4 regions of the Sideroxydans sp. CL21 genome follow, and region 1 is predicted to be linked to each of the others. Evidence: riboswitches for the same ligand, from Rfam matches in the RefSeq annotation. Region 1 holds a riboswitch; each other region holds the start of a gene.
The links. A riboswitch is a leader RNA that binds a small molecule or an ion and turns the genes downstream of it on or off. The one in region 1 is predicted to bind cyclic di-GMP.

Region 1 (3,208 bases):
GTACGCTCAGGTTCCAGGGGGTGTGGGAGCCGGACACCCTGATTCCACTGTTCATCATCGACCATTTTGCAAAAAACGGCCTCGTGGACAGATTCAGCGCTATCGCCCAATTGGCCGAGAAGCGCAACGACACGGCCTCAACTCAATGTGAAGACCAGCAACAAATGGCCAACGTAGTAGAATAAGACTGACTTGAGTTGGTTTGTGGGCTTGATTCAAACAAGGCTTGCAACCGCGAATCAAGGTCTGGCAGGAGATTTTGCAGGGTAATTGGGATCCAACCACTTGCCAACGAGTGAAATATCCTCAACAATCCGTACCCGGTACTTCAACCGCAACCAAGGAGCAAAAACGCATGAACCGTAAAGAACTCATCGACGCACTGGCAACCAAGACAGACAGCAGCAAGGCTGATGCTGACCGCAACATCGCTGCCCTGATTGAAATCATCACCGCTACCCTGAAGAAGGGCGACAACGTTGCGTTGGTAGGCTTCGGCACATTCGAGGTCCGCAAGCGTGCAGCTCGCAATGGCCGTAACCCGTCCACTGGCGCTGCTATCAAGATCAAGGCTTCCAAGCAGCCCGCATTCAAGGCTGGTGCTACCTTGAAAGCCGCAGTCAACGGCGTTAAGAAGTAATTATCCAGGCCAGAGATGGCTTAGGAAAAAGGCCGGCGACAAGCCGGCCTTTTCAGTTGGGCAGGGCACGTCAGGCAGGATTTCTGTTATGCATTCCAGTGCCACTATTGGCACTGCTTGCGTATTTTCGCCATTCTTGACGCAGGTATATTTCCTCAGTAACCTTGTCATGTACTTGTAACAATAGTTTCATGCTTGGCAATAAGCTTTATACAAAATCTGAAAACGGCAAACTGGTCAAAAGATCAGGACGCAAAATTACCGGTCTAAGGGGCTTCGGCGCTATGACAGCGGGATCACCAGATACATTCGCGCGAATTCCCGCGCAAGACTTCTGCGTCTCTCTTGTCATTCTCCTCACCCTGAAATAACCCGGTTTTGCCGCTTATCTGGGCGGTGCCAGAAACAGGTTTTGCCGGCAGGGTCTCTTGTTGGTCCCAAGCAAGCTTCGCCAAAATATTTGGCGATGGCTGCCTGTGAAGCTGTCTGACCGGCTGGAAATTTAGATTTGTTTGTGCTTTAAATCAGGAGAAAAAATGAAGAGGAATAAGACTTGGGGCGGCTTGAACGCAATTTTTATGTTGTTGTTGATGCTGAATCAGGCACAGGCGGGCGTCATTTTTGGGATAGGGGCAACTTTTCCCAAGCAGGTTTACCAGGAATGGGGGAAACAATACAAGGCTGAAACCGGATCGGCACTGGCATATTTTGCGCAGGGTTCCGGCAAAGGCATCGAAGCGATCTTGGCGGGGAAGGCCGACTTTGGGGCGAGTGACAAACCATTAATATTCGAAGAGCTGGAAAAAAGCAAGTTGATGCAATTTCCTGCATTGATCGGGGGTGTTGTTCCCGTCGTCAATATCAAAAAAATAGGCGACGGGCAGCTGCAACTGGATGGTGTCATTCTGGCAGATATTTATCTTGGCAAAATCAGACGCTGGAATGATCAGGCGATCGTCGCCCTCAATCCCGGACTGGCTTTGCCTGACGAAGCAATCGACGTGATGCATCGCTCGGACAGTTCGGGCAGCACCTTTGTCCTGACCGACTATTTGTCCAAGGTCAGCAGTGAATGGAAAACCACCATGGGCGCAGCAACAGCGGTAGCCTGGAAGGTGGGGGAAGGCGTTGACGGCGGTGATAATCTGGCAAAAAAAATCGGCAATACGCCGAATTCCATCGGCTATCTCGATCCGTCTGTAGTGCAACAGAGGCATCTGACCTTCGTGAAGATGCGCAATCGTGACGGCAAGTATGTCAGCCCGAATCAGGCCTCGTTTGCGGCCGCGGCGAAGAATGCAGAATGGAGTGCGTCTAACGGGTTCAACCAATCGCTGACCGATCAGATCGGTTCTGAAAGCTGGCCGCTGGCCACCGCCACCTACATCATTATTTCCCGCAGTCCTGCTGAAGCGTCCGGAACCGAGGAGGCATTGAAATATTTTGACTGGACATTCCGCAAGGGAAACCTGATCGCCCAGGATCTTGGATTCGTTTTGATCCCGCCCGAGGCGATGCAAAGCGTGCGCGATTCATGGAAGATGCAGATCAAGGACCGCGCCGGCCGGCCTTTGTGGAAATAGGCAGATGTAAGTTATCGGCTGTATGAGTTTCAAGCGCCGGTGCCTGAAGAAAGAAGATAGCGCCGACTTTTCATCAGTCACCGAAACTGTGGCATTACGTACAAGCTTACATCAGGATGACATCGTATTGTTCCTGCGTGTAGAGCGTTTCCACCTGCAGGGAGACGGGCTTGCCGATGAAGTCGGAAAGCATGGCGAGGCTTTGCGATTCCTCGTCCAGGAACAGGTCAATGACTTGTTGTGAACCCAGGATACGGTATTCGCGGGCGTTGAACTGGCGTGCTTCGCGCACGATCTCACGCAGGATCTCATAGCACACGGTCTGCGCGGTCTTTACTTCGCCGCGCCCCTGGCAGGTCGGGCAGGGCTCGCACAGTACATGCGCCAGGCTTTCGCGGGTGCGTTTGCGCGTCATCTCCACCAGGCCCAGCGAGGAAAAGCCGCTCACACTGATGCGAGTGTGGTCGTGCGCCAGCATTTTTTTGAATTCATCCAGCACCGCATCACGGTGCTCTGTCGTGTCCATGTCGATGAAGTCGCAGATGATGATGCCACCCAGATTGCGCAGCCGCAATTGGCGCGCAATGACCTGCGCGGCTTCCAGATTGGTCTTGAAGATCGTGTCGTCGAAATTGCGCCCGCCGACGAATCCGCCAGTGTTGACGTCTACGGTGGTCAGGGCTTCGGTCTGGTCGATGATGAGGTAACCGCCCGATTTCAGGTCCACGCGGCGTGACAGCGCGCGCTCGATCTCTTCTTCCACGCTGTACATGTCGAACAGCGGGCGGGCTCCGAGATAGTGTTCCAGCTTGGGCACGGCGGTGGCAATGTAGTCGGTGGCAAAAGCCAGCATGCGTTCATGCGTCTCGCGGGAATCTACGAGGACGCGCGCCGACTTTTCATCCACGAAATCGCGCAACACGCGCAGGCTGATGTCCAGTTCTTTGTATAACAATTCGGGGGCAGCCATACGCTGGGATTTCAA
Region 2 (3,208 bases), 1.5 Mb from region 1:
ATTGCGAACTTACAAAATTGACGGGGACCAACTGTACGTAGTCACTATGTCACAGTCCAACCCTAATTTCGGCAACAGGGCGATGCACAGCATCCTCGCTTTTGAACGCCAGAAAAAATAGTAGCGATTTATAAAGAGCCCCTGAAAACTTCAAATTGGAGGACACTCGCGATCTTCCTTTATTGGCAGCGGACATCTACAATCATTCCATGAAAAAAGCAGAATCTCTAAATTCGAGACTCTGCTCATTCTGGGACACTGTACTATTTGCCGATCTGTTTGCTGACTTCATTTTCCTGATGGTTCAGCTTCTCTTGCTCTTTCTTCGTTATGTGACCGCCATCTTTAGCTGCCATCGCGCGTTCTTCCTTGCGCATGTGGCGATCTTCCTTATGCAGTTTGGCCGCCTCACCCTTTGACATTTTGCCTTCTTTGACTTCATTTTGAATGCGCTTATCTTGATTCTCTAAGCGTTGGTTCACTTCTGCCCGACGAGGGTGATCCTTGTCAAATTGTCCTTCAGCCGCAAAGGCGTTAATAGTCATACCAGCAAGCAACAGGCTGGATGCAAGAAAAAGGGTGCTACGTGTTGTGCAGTTCATGAAATTTCTCCTATAGTTATATCGGTAGTTGCAAATTAACTAGCTGTGTTAATGAATCCTAATGGATATCGCTAATAACTCGCGACAAGACCATTAACGAACCAACTGCCAATTGGAATACAGTTTCTCCATAGAGATTTGTATCGGGCTTGTAGCAAATTGTGTCCCACTTATTGAATGCAGGACGGTCAGTCGTGACTGTCCGTTGAAGGCGTGCGCCGTGCAAAGGTGGTGCTTTTTCAGTGGGTGGAGCATTGAGCGAAGAACATCGCCCGTTGCTGTGCCGGGGTAATGGCGACAGCATGCACACAAGGAAAGCGTCGCAACACGGGAAACCCCATGGCGTGGTGCAAGGATGACCAACCGGACGCCCGCGAGGGAGAGGCCGGACGCCTTGGGGTCACGGAGAGGCTCGTAGTACTGCCGAAGTCGGGTAATGCCGGTGGAGGGAAGGAGCCTTGGTTCAAGACAGACGAAAGAAGCAGGAAACATCGTTGCCTGGGTTCGATCTTCTCCGCTTCATGTGCGCTCCTGCAAATACAGGATACTTCCATTAACGCATCAGCGGATTCTACGTGTACACTTTCGTACGTTTTACACAGTCTGGGCCAGGAAAGGACATAGATGCGTGTCGTCTAATTTGTGTCATGAGCTGGTTGTTTCGGCTCTGAGATACCAAGATTGCTCAGCAAATCTACACTGCCTGCCAAACCAAAAACAAAAGCGCGACGACAACTAAAGATAGAATCATAAATCGTTCTTGACCCATAATTTGTCCTACTTAAATTTCATGTGACTATTGCAGAATGGCTTCATATGCCCATGTCTGGATCAATTCATATACAGAAAGGTTCAAATTAGCGAAGTGCTTTCAAAAGTGGAATGATTTACGCAATACAAGCCAATATGAGTCGTGTTGAAGTTTGTTGTATGGTCCTTCGTCTTTCGAATCGAAACACAGGAGAGACGACAAGTGAGAGCAGTCATTGTTGGAAGGCAATTGCTTTTGAAAGCTTATTGACCAGTCATCTTTTTTCGATTCGGCGACGGAGACATGCTGCGGTGCGCTGCCGAATGTCGCCCCGCTAGGTGCGCCATCCTTCGTGCTGTTAAGTAAAGCATGCGTATTGAGCAGGTAAGAAGGTAGCCCGTGAGTGCCGGAACTTAGAAACTTATTTGATAACATACGCTTCTTGAGTGCAAATGAACCTTCCTTGGATTGTGCGGTAGTTGCAGTAACCGCCAAGCTAAAAATAACAAACCAAAAGCCTACTTGCATGGCCTTTTGTATTAGATTGGGACTGAAAATGAGCCGGAACATATGCTCTCCTATCGATGTCTTAGCTACCGTGGGGATAAGTAGCATGAGAAGACGGATGAATGCCCCTACCGCAACCCCGCTGCCATAGTCTCCCTTAGGCCGGTAATTTTGCGCCCTTACCTTTCGGTATGTTTGCCAATGAGATATAGATTATTGAGCGACTCCGATGTAGTCAATCCATGCAAGGATGAAAAGGCGGCATCTTCTGATGTGCGGTAAAAAGACAATCTTTTACTTCATATATTCAATGACCTTTTAGGGCTGGCGTTTGCCAGCTAAAGGCAGTTAACGACGAACGGCTGCTGGAATTGAGAAGCAGCTGGTGGCCTGGTTAACCGACAACGGGCAGAATGAGGCCACTGACGTTCATCCAACCTGGGGATTTTCATGACTTGACGTTATTGTGGTTTAGATCTTGTGAAGAGAAAGAATCCTCGCGGAGGATAAAATGAAAATCCAGTACAATAAAAACGAAGTTATTGCAGCAGCCAGATACATCGTAGATAACATGCCGAGTTCAAAAATTCCCTCGATGATTCCTTATACCGATCGAGGGTATCTACCAGAGCGTGGAGAAGTGGATGAAATTCTAAGAAATATACGGACTCTAGCCGGAGAAAATAAAAATGTATTCGAGGCTGTTCGTCGAAAACTCTCATTTGGCGACACGAAGGTTGAACCGATTATGCAGAAGTGGGTTGAAGTATTGGGAATAGGCGGATATTGGATTATTGCTGAGATAGAAGGCGATACTGTCATTTTCTCAGTTGCGGTATCACCTTGGTTCGGCGACGTTCGTGTTATCGAAGAAGAGATTTAATTGAACAAGATGGTGTGAAGCAGACCTTTGTGTTTGCCGTAGGCTACAGACCGAATGCGGCCCGGGGGACATCGAGCTAGATTTATGGTTCTGCTGTTGTGTGGAATGTTTGACAATAAGGAATTTAAAAAACTGGGGTTGGCTTTTCATAAAAGCGGGGACGAACTTGGCGACACCTTAAAGACTAAAGATATCACTGCGTCCCTGCGCGCATTGAACAAAACGATGCGGTATTGCGTAGAGTGCCATGCTACATATCGCCAATGAGGTGAGGCGACCACATTGTAAAAACAAAAGTGGTCTTTGGGGATCGATTGTCACATTAAATTAAATGACTGTCCGCTTTCAGACGACGACATTTCAGGCTGGTATGTCTCCTTGGGGTCGATTGTGACGGCTGGCGGAAGTCCGCTTCAGAGCTATGACAATTTACCTGCAAAGAGCTATCTGAATATCCTGGTGGAT
Region 3 (3,208 bases), 3.1 Mb from region 1:
AAGAAGCAGCTGCATGGTGTCGAATGGTTCGGCGTCCTGCTCTCGCTGTCCGGCGTGGTGACCATCGTCTCCCATGGCCATCTGGCCACGCTGACCGGACTGTCGCTGAATATCGGTGACCTGTGGATGCTCGTGGCGGTACTCACCTGGGCGCTCTATACCATCGGCCTGCATTGGCGCCCGAGCGGCGTTCATCCGATGCTGATGCTCGCCGCCTTCACTGTTGTCGGCCTGCTCGCCCTTGCGCCGGCCTATGCGTGGGAAATGATCCAGGGCAGGACGATCAAACTCAACGCCGGCTCGCTGGCAGGCATTGCCTATACCGGATTGTTCCCCGGCTTCCTCGGCTACGTCTTTTACAACCGGGCGGTCGGCGAGGTCGGCGCCAGCAAGGCCAGCCTGTTCATCCACCTGATGCCGGTCTTCGGCACCATTCTCTCGGCGGTTTTCCTGAACGAGATCCCGCAGACCTATCACTACGTCGGCATCGTGCTGATCTTCTCGGGTATATACCTGACCACTGCAGCGCTGCCGCAATTGAAGCGACAGTGATCGACCTGTCATTGCGCTTGACGGTCGGCCTGTAGTGACTGGTGGTCTAGCGCCTGGATATTGACGAACGAGTCGTTGTCGGCCACATATTGCTTGCGGAATATCGAGTCGCCGATCCTGCCCATTAGTGTATTGTCCGGCTCCCAAAGAACCTGAAACACGGCCAGGGAATCCTGCACGCCGTGAAATGCGGCGCGGGTTACGGGGCGTACCTTGTCCGCAAACCCGGAGGGCAAGGCATCGACGACTGTCTGAGTCGTCAGGATCTGGCGCGCCCTCGTGATCGCCGCCACACGGGCGGCAACGTTCACGGTATCCCCGAACACATCGTTTGCCTTGTGGATGACTTCCCCGTAATGGAAGCCGATACGTACATGAATCGGTTGTTCGCCGCCCGGGCGCCTCGCATCGATCGCAAAATGCATGGCACAGGCGGCCTGGGTCGCAACGGCAACACTGGGAAATGTGCACATGATTTCGTCGCCAATGGTCTTGATCAGAGTGCCTTTATGGGTGGCGACTTCCTGTATCAGGATGTTCAGTGTGCGCGTGATCACATTCAGGGCCGTTTCATTTCCCAGCTTGTCGTACAGGGCGGTGCTTCCGCAAATGTCGGCAAACAGGACGACAGTCTTCTTCTGTTTATTCGGGAACGCAGCCTGATTCTGCACGGCAAGATTTTGCCTGGATGCGTAATGAATGATCTTCGCAATACGCGGTTTATTGTGCAGTAAAGCAAACTCGATAGGCGTTTGTCCGGCTTTGTTCCTTACCCGAGGTTTGGCGCCATAAAAGAGCAGCAAAAGCACGATATCGGCATAGCCCTTTTCTATCGCAAGATAGATCGGAACGCGGCCATCCTGACTGAAATTTATTTCAACATCGGCAAGCAGCAGTTGGTGCAGCGCAGCTACATCTCCCTTGAGAATGGCCGTGATGACATCATTTCTGGAATCAATGGTGTCATGCCGGTAGCAGACCACATCTTCCCGATAATCCGCATTGCGGTTGAGCGCACGCGCATGGTACGACTTGTAAAGCAGGGCGATGACGACGAGTACGCCCGATGCCACGATCATCGCGAGCCGGCTGATGCCCAGTTGCGCGGCAAGCTGGTCCGGCAGGTTGGCGCCGATGGCCAATACCGATACCGTGATGAACAGCATCAACTTCAGATAACGGAACAGTGCGATAAAGACTGTCACCGCCAATGTGGCCAGCAACAGGTTCCGGTCAACCAGATGCCCGATCGCGCTCTCTGGCAGATTGGCCGTGAATGCCATCAAGGACACGACCAGGAGTATCACGACTTCCCTGTTTTTTATATGAATTTGCATTCTTCCCTCCCGTTAACGGATTCGTTATCGGCTTGCGGGGACGGCAAATATATCGGTGTTCACGAGGAAGTAACGGATGCCACTGAAGACCTGTCGTGGCAACCGGCAATCCCGCTGTCGTAGAACCATGACGGTTCCTTAGACCGGTAACTTTGCGTCCCTATCTTTCAATAGGTTTGCTTTTGCTTGATTCAGGCTGCTTTATATCAAACTTTTAAGAAAAATTCCCCTGCATCCTTATGCTTATCGACAATTTGGCAACCGACTTTAACGATTTACCGGTTCGGCAATCGATCCGGAAGCCCCGAAAGGGCTCCTGCCCGCACCGTCGTCCGGCCAAGCCCAAGCGGCATCCGGGTTTGACGCAAGTGTGAGCTTGATACCTCAAGACCACTTGCGCCAGATCAACAGGGGCAAGCGGATAATGAATCCCACAAATAGCCTTATATGCATTCCGGTCAGTAGCACATTGTCGCGCAGGTAATTGAAGTGCGACACTCCGCCTTCGTCCGCCCGCAGGTATTTGACGGGCGCCGGAATATTGACCGGTCGCGCACCGCACCAGCACAGCCGCACCGCGGCCTCGGGATCGAAATCGAAGTGGCGCATCCAGTAACTCTCTTCCATCACGCCCATCAGCAAATGGGCCGGGTAGACGCGAAACCCGTACAACGAATCGCCTATGCCCTGCCACAGCGTTTCCAGGTTCGCCCACCAGTTGGATATCTTGCGCCCCCCCACGCGCAATGCGGGAGCGCTGGCATCGAAAACCGGCACGCCCAGCACCAGCGCATTGGCATCCGCCATGGATGCGGCCATGAATTCCGGTATCTTCTCCGCAGGATGCTGCCCGTCAGAATCCATGGTCAGCACATGCGTGTATCCCATGCGCGTCGCCTCGCGCAAGCCTTGCAGCACCGCCGCGCCTTTGCCGTGATTCTCTTTCATCACCAGCACACGCAAACCGGGATCGCTCCCGGCCATGCGAAGCAACTCGACTTCGCTGCCGTCCGTGCTGCCGTCGACCACCACCCAGACCGGCGACCATTGTTCCCGCGCCGAACGTACCGTGGGATACAACGCAGGCCCGGTGTTGTAGCTGGGGATAAGGACAAGATGCGAGGTTGAGGTGATGCTCATGCGTGCTTTCCGAGTTTTTGTTCCCGCATTTCGCGGCGGTAATAATCTTCCAGATCGTTAACGAATTTCTTTACATCCCCCGTCGCCTCGAAGCGTTCGCCTAGACGCACACGATACACCAGCGGGAAATCCGGCTTCTTCCATAACGGCCAGTGCTTTCCCAAAAAAGGGCTGCTGGC
Region 4 (3,208 bases), 570 kb from region 1:
TTTCATGTTTCTCCTCCCTACTTGGGCATCCTTCTGGATGCCCACTTTTTCTCCGGATGAAAGACACGTATATGAATCGCAGCGACCTGATCTCCAAATTGGCTGAGTTGACACCAAACCTGCAAGCGAAAGATGTCGAGCTTGGCGTAAAAATCATCCTGGAAAAATTGGCATCGACCATCTCGAATGGAAGCCGGGTGGAGATTCGCGGTTTCGGCAGCTTTGGTTTGAATTATCGAAAACCACGAAGTGGTCGCAATCCGAAGACCGGCGAAAAAATTACGGTAACTGCCAAATACCACCCGCGCTTTAAACCGGGGAAAACATTAAGGGAATTGCCCATTCAGGATGAAAAATGAAAACGGCATATTCCAGATTGGCTAAAGCTTTTTGCAGGATAGTTGAAAGCACAATGCCTTTGATAACGGCTATCGCACTGGCCGACTCAATCAATCCGCCAAACTAGCAGCGATAACATCTCGCTTGTTTGTTGGCGTGTTAATTCGGAAAACATCTACTAAAACAAACTTTGTTGCCCATACTTGTCCGGTTTGATGAAGAGCGTCGTATCCAGTGTATTCTCTTCGCGATTGAACCCCAGACGTTCGCACGCAAGCCGAAAACGCGCGGACAACAACTGCGCGAACAAGCCTTGACCGCTAAAGCGCGAACCGAATTCCGGATCGTTCTCCCGCCCGCCGCGCATCTCCCGCAAGCGGCTCATCACATGCTCCGCCTTCAGCGGATAGTGCGTGCCGAGCCAATCCTTGAACAAGTCTTTCAACTCGTAAGGCAGGCGCAGCAAGGTGTAAGCGGTTGTTCGCGCCCCGTGCTCATGCGCAGCTTGCAGTACATTCTCCAGTTCCGCATCGGTGAGAAAAGGAATCACCGGCGCAACCATCACCCCGCAGGGCACGCCAGCATCGTTCAAAGCTCGTACGGCTTGCAACCTGCGCCGCGGAGATGCGGCGCGCGGCTCCAGTTTGCGTGCCAGTTCAGCATCCAGCGTGGTGACCGAGATGAATACCTGCACCAGTTTTTCCCGCGCCAGTTGCGCAAGCAGGTCGATATCGCGCTCGACCAATGCCGACTTGGTCACGATGGACAGCGGATGCCTGCATTCCGCCAGCACCTCCAGTATCTGCCGCGTGATCTTCCACTCGCGTTCTATGGGTTGATAGGGGTCGGTATTGGAACCGAGTGCAATGGGTGAGCATCGGTAGGAAGGCTTCGCCAGTTCAGCGCGCAACAGCTTTGCCGCCTCCGGCTTGGCAAACAGTTTGGTCTCGAAATCCAGCCCCGGTGAGAGGTTCAGGTAGCCATGCGAAGGCCGCGCATAGCAATAGATACAGCCGTGTTCGCAACCGCGATAGGCATTCAGCGAATAATCGAACGGCAAGTCCGGCGAATCGTGGCGCTGGATCACGCTCTTCGTTTTCTCTACCGTCACAGTCGTCCTGAACGGAGGCAGCTCTTCATCCGTTGTGCCCCATCCATCATCGACACGTTCGCGTGCCACACTCTCGAAGCGTCCTTCGATCTGCAACGTTGCGCCACGTCCTTTTACTACTTCGTGCTTCACTTGATCTTTCCTGGCCCGAGGTCTTGTTGCAACAGAACGATCGTTCTGTATTCCTCAACTATAGGGCGCACGGGGAGGCCATGTCAAACCGGGCATGTGTGGCTCGCAGTTTCACAACTTGATAAGTCGACGTGTAGGCCATGAGGTCAGCAAGTTTGACAGCATCCTCGGCTTAACCATAGAATCCAAATGCAATCGTCGATTTATACATCGGCACCTGCAAGGGCAAACCCGCCGAAAGACGGGGACGCAAAGCTACCGGGCTAAAGGACATGTTCCTATTCGACTACTCGTCGAGTGCCAGCGGGGCCGCCAGGCAATCTGAGCATTTTCTCAATTTCTTTTGGCGTTCCGCTGGTTCGGGTCTTTGCGTATAACCAATACGAGGGTTATATGGCAGTAGTAAATCCTGAAATCAGTAAATCTGGCAATAACAAATCGGACAAGAAAAAAATCCGTACGATGGTTATTAAAAGGATAAAACACATCCGCAAGCCGCATTCCAGCGGCACGTGGAAAATCGCTTACGCCGATTTCGTAACTGCCATGATGGCGTTTTTTTTGCTGCTGTGGATGATTGGAAACAATTCGGAAGCCCGGCTGCGGGGTATTGCAAAATACTTTCAAACACCATTGATGGTTTCCTTTGCCGGCGGGAAGGATATGTCCGATCTTGGTAACATCATAAACAATGGGAGCAACGGTCTCATTGAAGGTAATGCGCAATTGAAAAAAGGCGACGTGCCGGAGTCTCATCGATTCGATTTGACCGATGGGCGACGAGAAGCGCAGCACAAAGAAATGGCGCACCTGCAGGAACTGAAGCTCCGCCTGGAGCAAGAGATTGATGCGAATCCGGAGCTGCGCAACTTCAAGGATCAATTCCAGATCGACATCACCACGGACGGTTTGCGTATCCAGATTATCGACAAACAAAATCGCCCGATGTTCGATCTGGGCAGCGCAAGCCTCCAGCCATACACGGTTGATATCCTGCATAAATTCGGCAACGTATTAAACGACGTACCAAACAGGATAGGCATTACCGGTCACACCGATGCAACGCCTTATCAAGGCACAGCAAGAAATTACAGCAACTGGGAGCTGTCGCTGGATCGCGCCAACGCTGCACGGCGTGCACTGATCGGCGGGGGCATGTCAGACGACAAGATCATCCGCGTCGTCGGTTTGTCTTCTTCTGCACCGTTCGATTCAGCCGATCCGTTCAGCCCGCATAACCGACGCATCAGCATCATCGTGATGAATGCACGGGCAGAGAATACTGTCCGCACGGATGGCGCATGGCTCGAAACCGAATGAGATCAACGTCCTCACTCTCTCCAGACACTCTTCCAACTATAAATACACATCATCATGACGAGATCAGAACTGATTGAACAGCTTGCTTCCAGACATCCGGAACTTACCCAGCGGGATATTGAGATGAGCGTCCGCCTGATTCTGGATCAGATTTCCTGCGTTCTGGAGAAGAAGGAAAGAGTTGAGATCCGGGGATTCGGGACCTTCGGAATCCTGCATCGCCTGCCACGCAATGGGCGCAACCCAAAAACGGGCCTCATTGTCGAAGTGCCCGCCAAGGACGTGCCGCACTTCAAAGCCGGCATT

Region 2: it holds a riboswitch for cyclic di-GMP, as region 1 does, so the genes downstream of both, QOY30_RS09265 (hypothetical protein) here and pstS (phosphate ABC transporter substrate-binding protein PstS) in region 1, are expected to answer to the same signal.
Region 3: it holds a riboswitch for cyclic di-GMP, as region 1 does, so the genes downstream of both, QOY30_RS01505 (adenylate/guanylate cyclase domain-containing protein) here and pstS (phosphate ABC transporter substrate-binding protein PstS) in region 1, are expected to answer to the same signal.
Region 4: it holds a riboswitch for cyclic di-GMP, as region 1 does, so the genes downstream of both, motB (flagellar motor protein MotB) here and pstS (phosphate ABC transporter substrate-binding protein PstS) in region 1, are expected to answer to the same signal.

What each region holds. Positions count from the first base shown of each region.
Region 1 is NZ_LR699166.1:3,444,865-3,448,072, reverse strand. Features, by position in the region: gene QOY30_RS16470 (SRPBCC family protein) at 1-185, shown strand, start outside; gene QOY30_RS16465 (HU family DNA-binding protein) at 356-640, shown strand; cyclic di-GMP riboswitch class I at 858-944, shown strand; gene pstS (phosphate ABC transporter substrate-binding protein PstS) at 1,177-2,223, shown strand; gene rng (ribonuclease G) at 2,330-3,208, opposite strand, start outside.
Region 2 is NZ_LR699166.1:1,990,737-1,993,944, reverse strand. Features, by position in the region: gene QOY30_RS09275 (lipocalin-like domain-containing protein) at 1-121, shown strand, start outside; gene QOY30_RS09270 (hypothetical protein) at 264-602, opposite strand; gene QOY30_RS09265 (hypothetical protein) at 1,474-1,923, opposite strand; cyclic di-GMP riboswitch class I at 1,990-2,070, opposite strand; gene QOY30_RS09260 (hypothetical protein) at 2,372-2,743, shown strand.
Region 3 is NZ_LR699166.1:305,866-309,073, reverse strand. Features, by position in the region: gene QOY30_RS01510 (DMT family transporter) at 1-552, shown strand, start outside; gene QOY30_RS01505 (adenylate/guanylate cyclase domain-containing protein) at 561-1,889, opposite strand; cyclic di-GMP riboswitch class I at 1,991-2,080, opposite strand; gene QOY30_RS01500 (glycosyltransferase family 2 protein) at 2,274-3,029, opposite strand; gene QOY30_RS01495 (lysophospholipid acyltransferase family protein) at 3,026-3,208, opposite strand, start outside.
Region 4 is NZ_LR699166.1:2,878,826-2,882,033, forward strand. Features, by position in the region: gene QOY30_RS13645 (integration host factor subunit beta) at 72-359, shown strand; gene QOY30_RS13650 (PA0069 family radical SAM protein) at 518-1,582, opposite strand; cyclic di-GMP riboswitch class I at 1,797-1,899, shown strand; gene motB (flagellar motor protein MotB) at 1,976-2,902, shown strand; gene QOY30_RS13660 (integration host factor subunit beta) at 2,957-3,208, shown strand, end outside.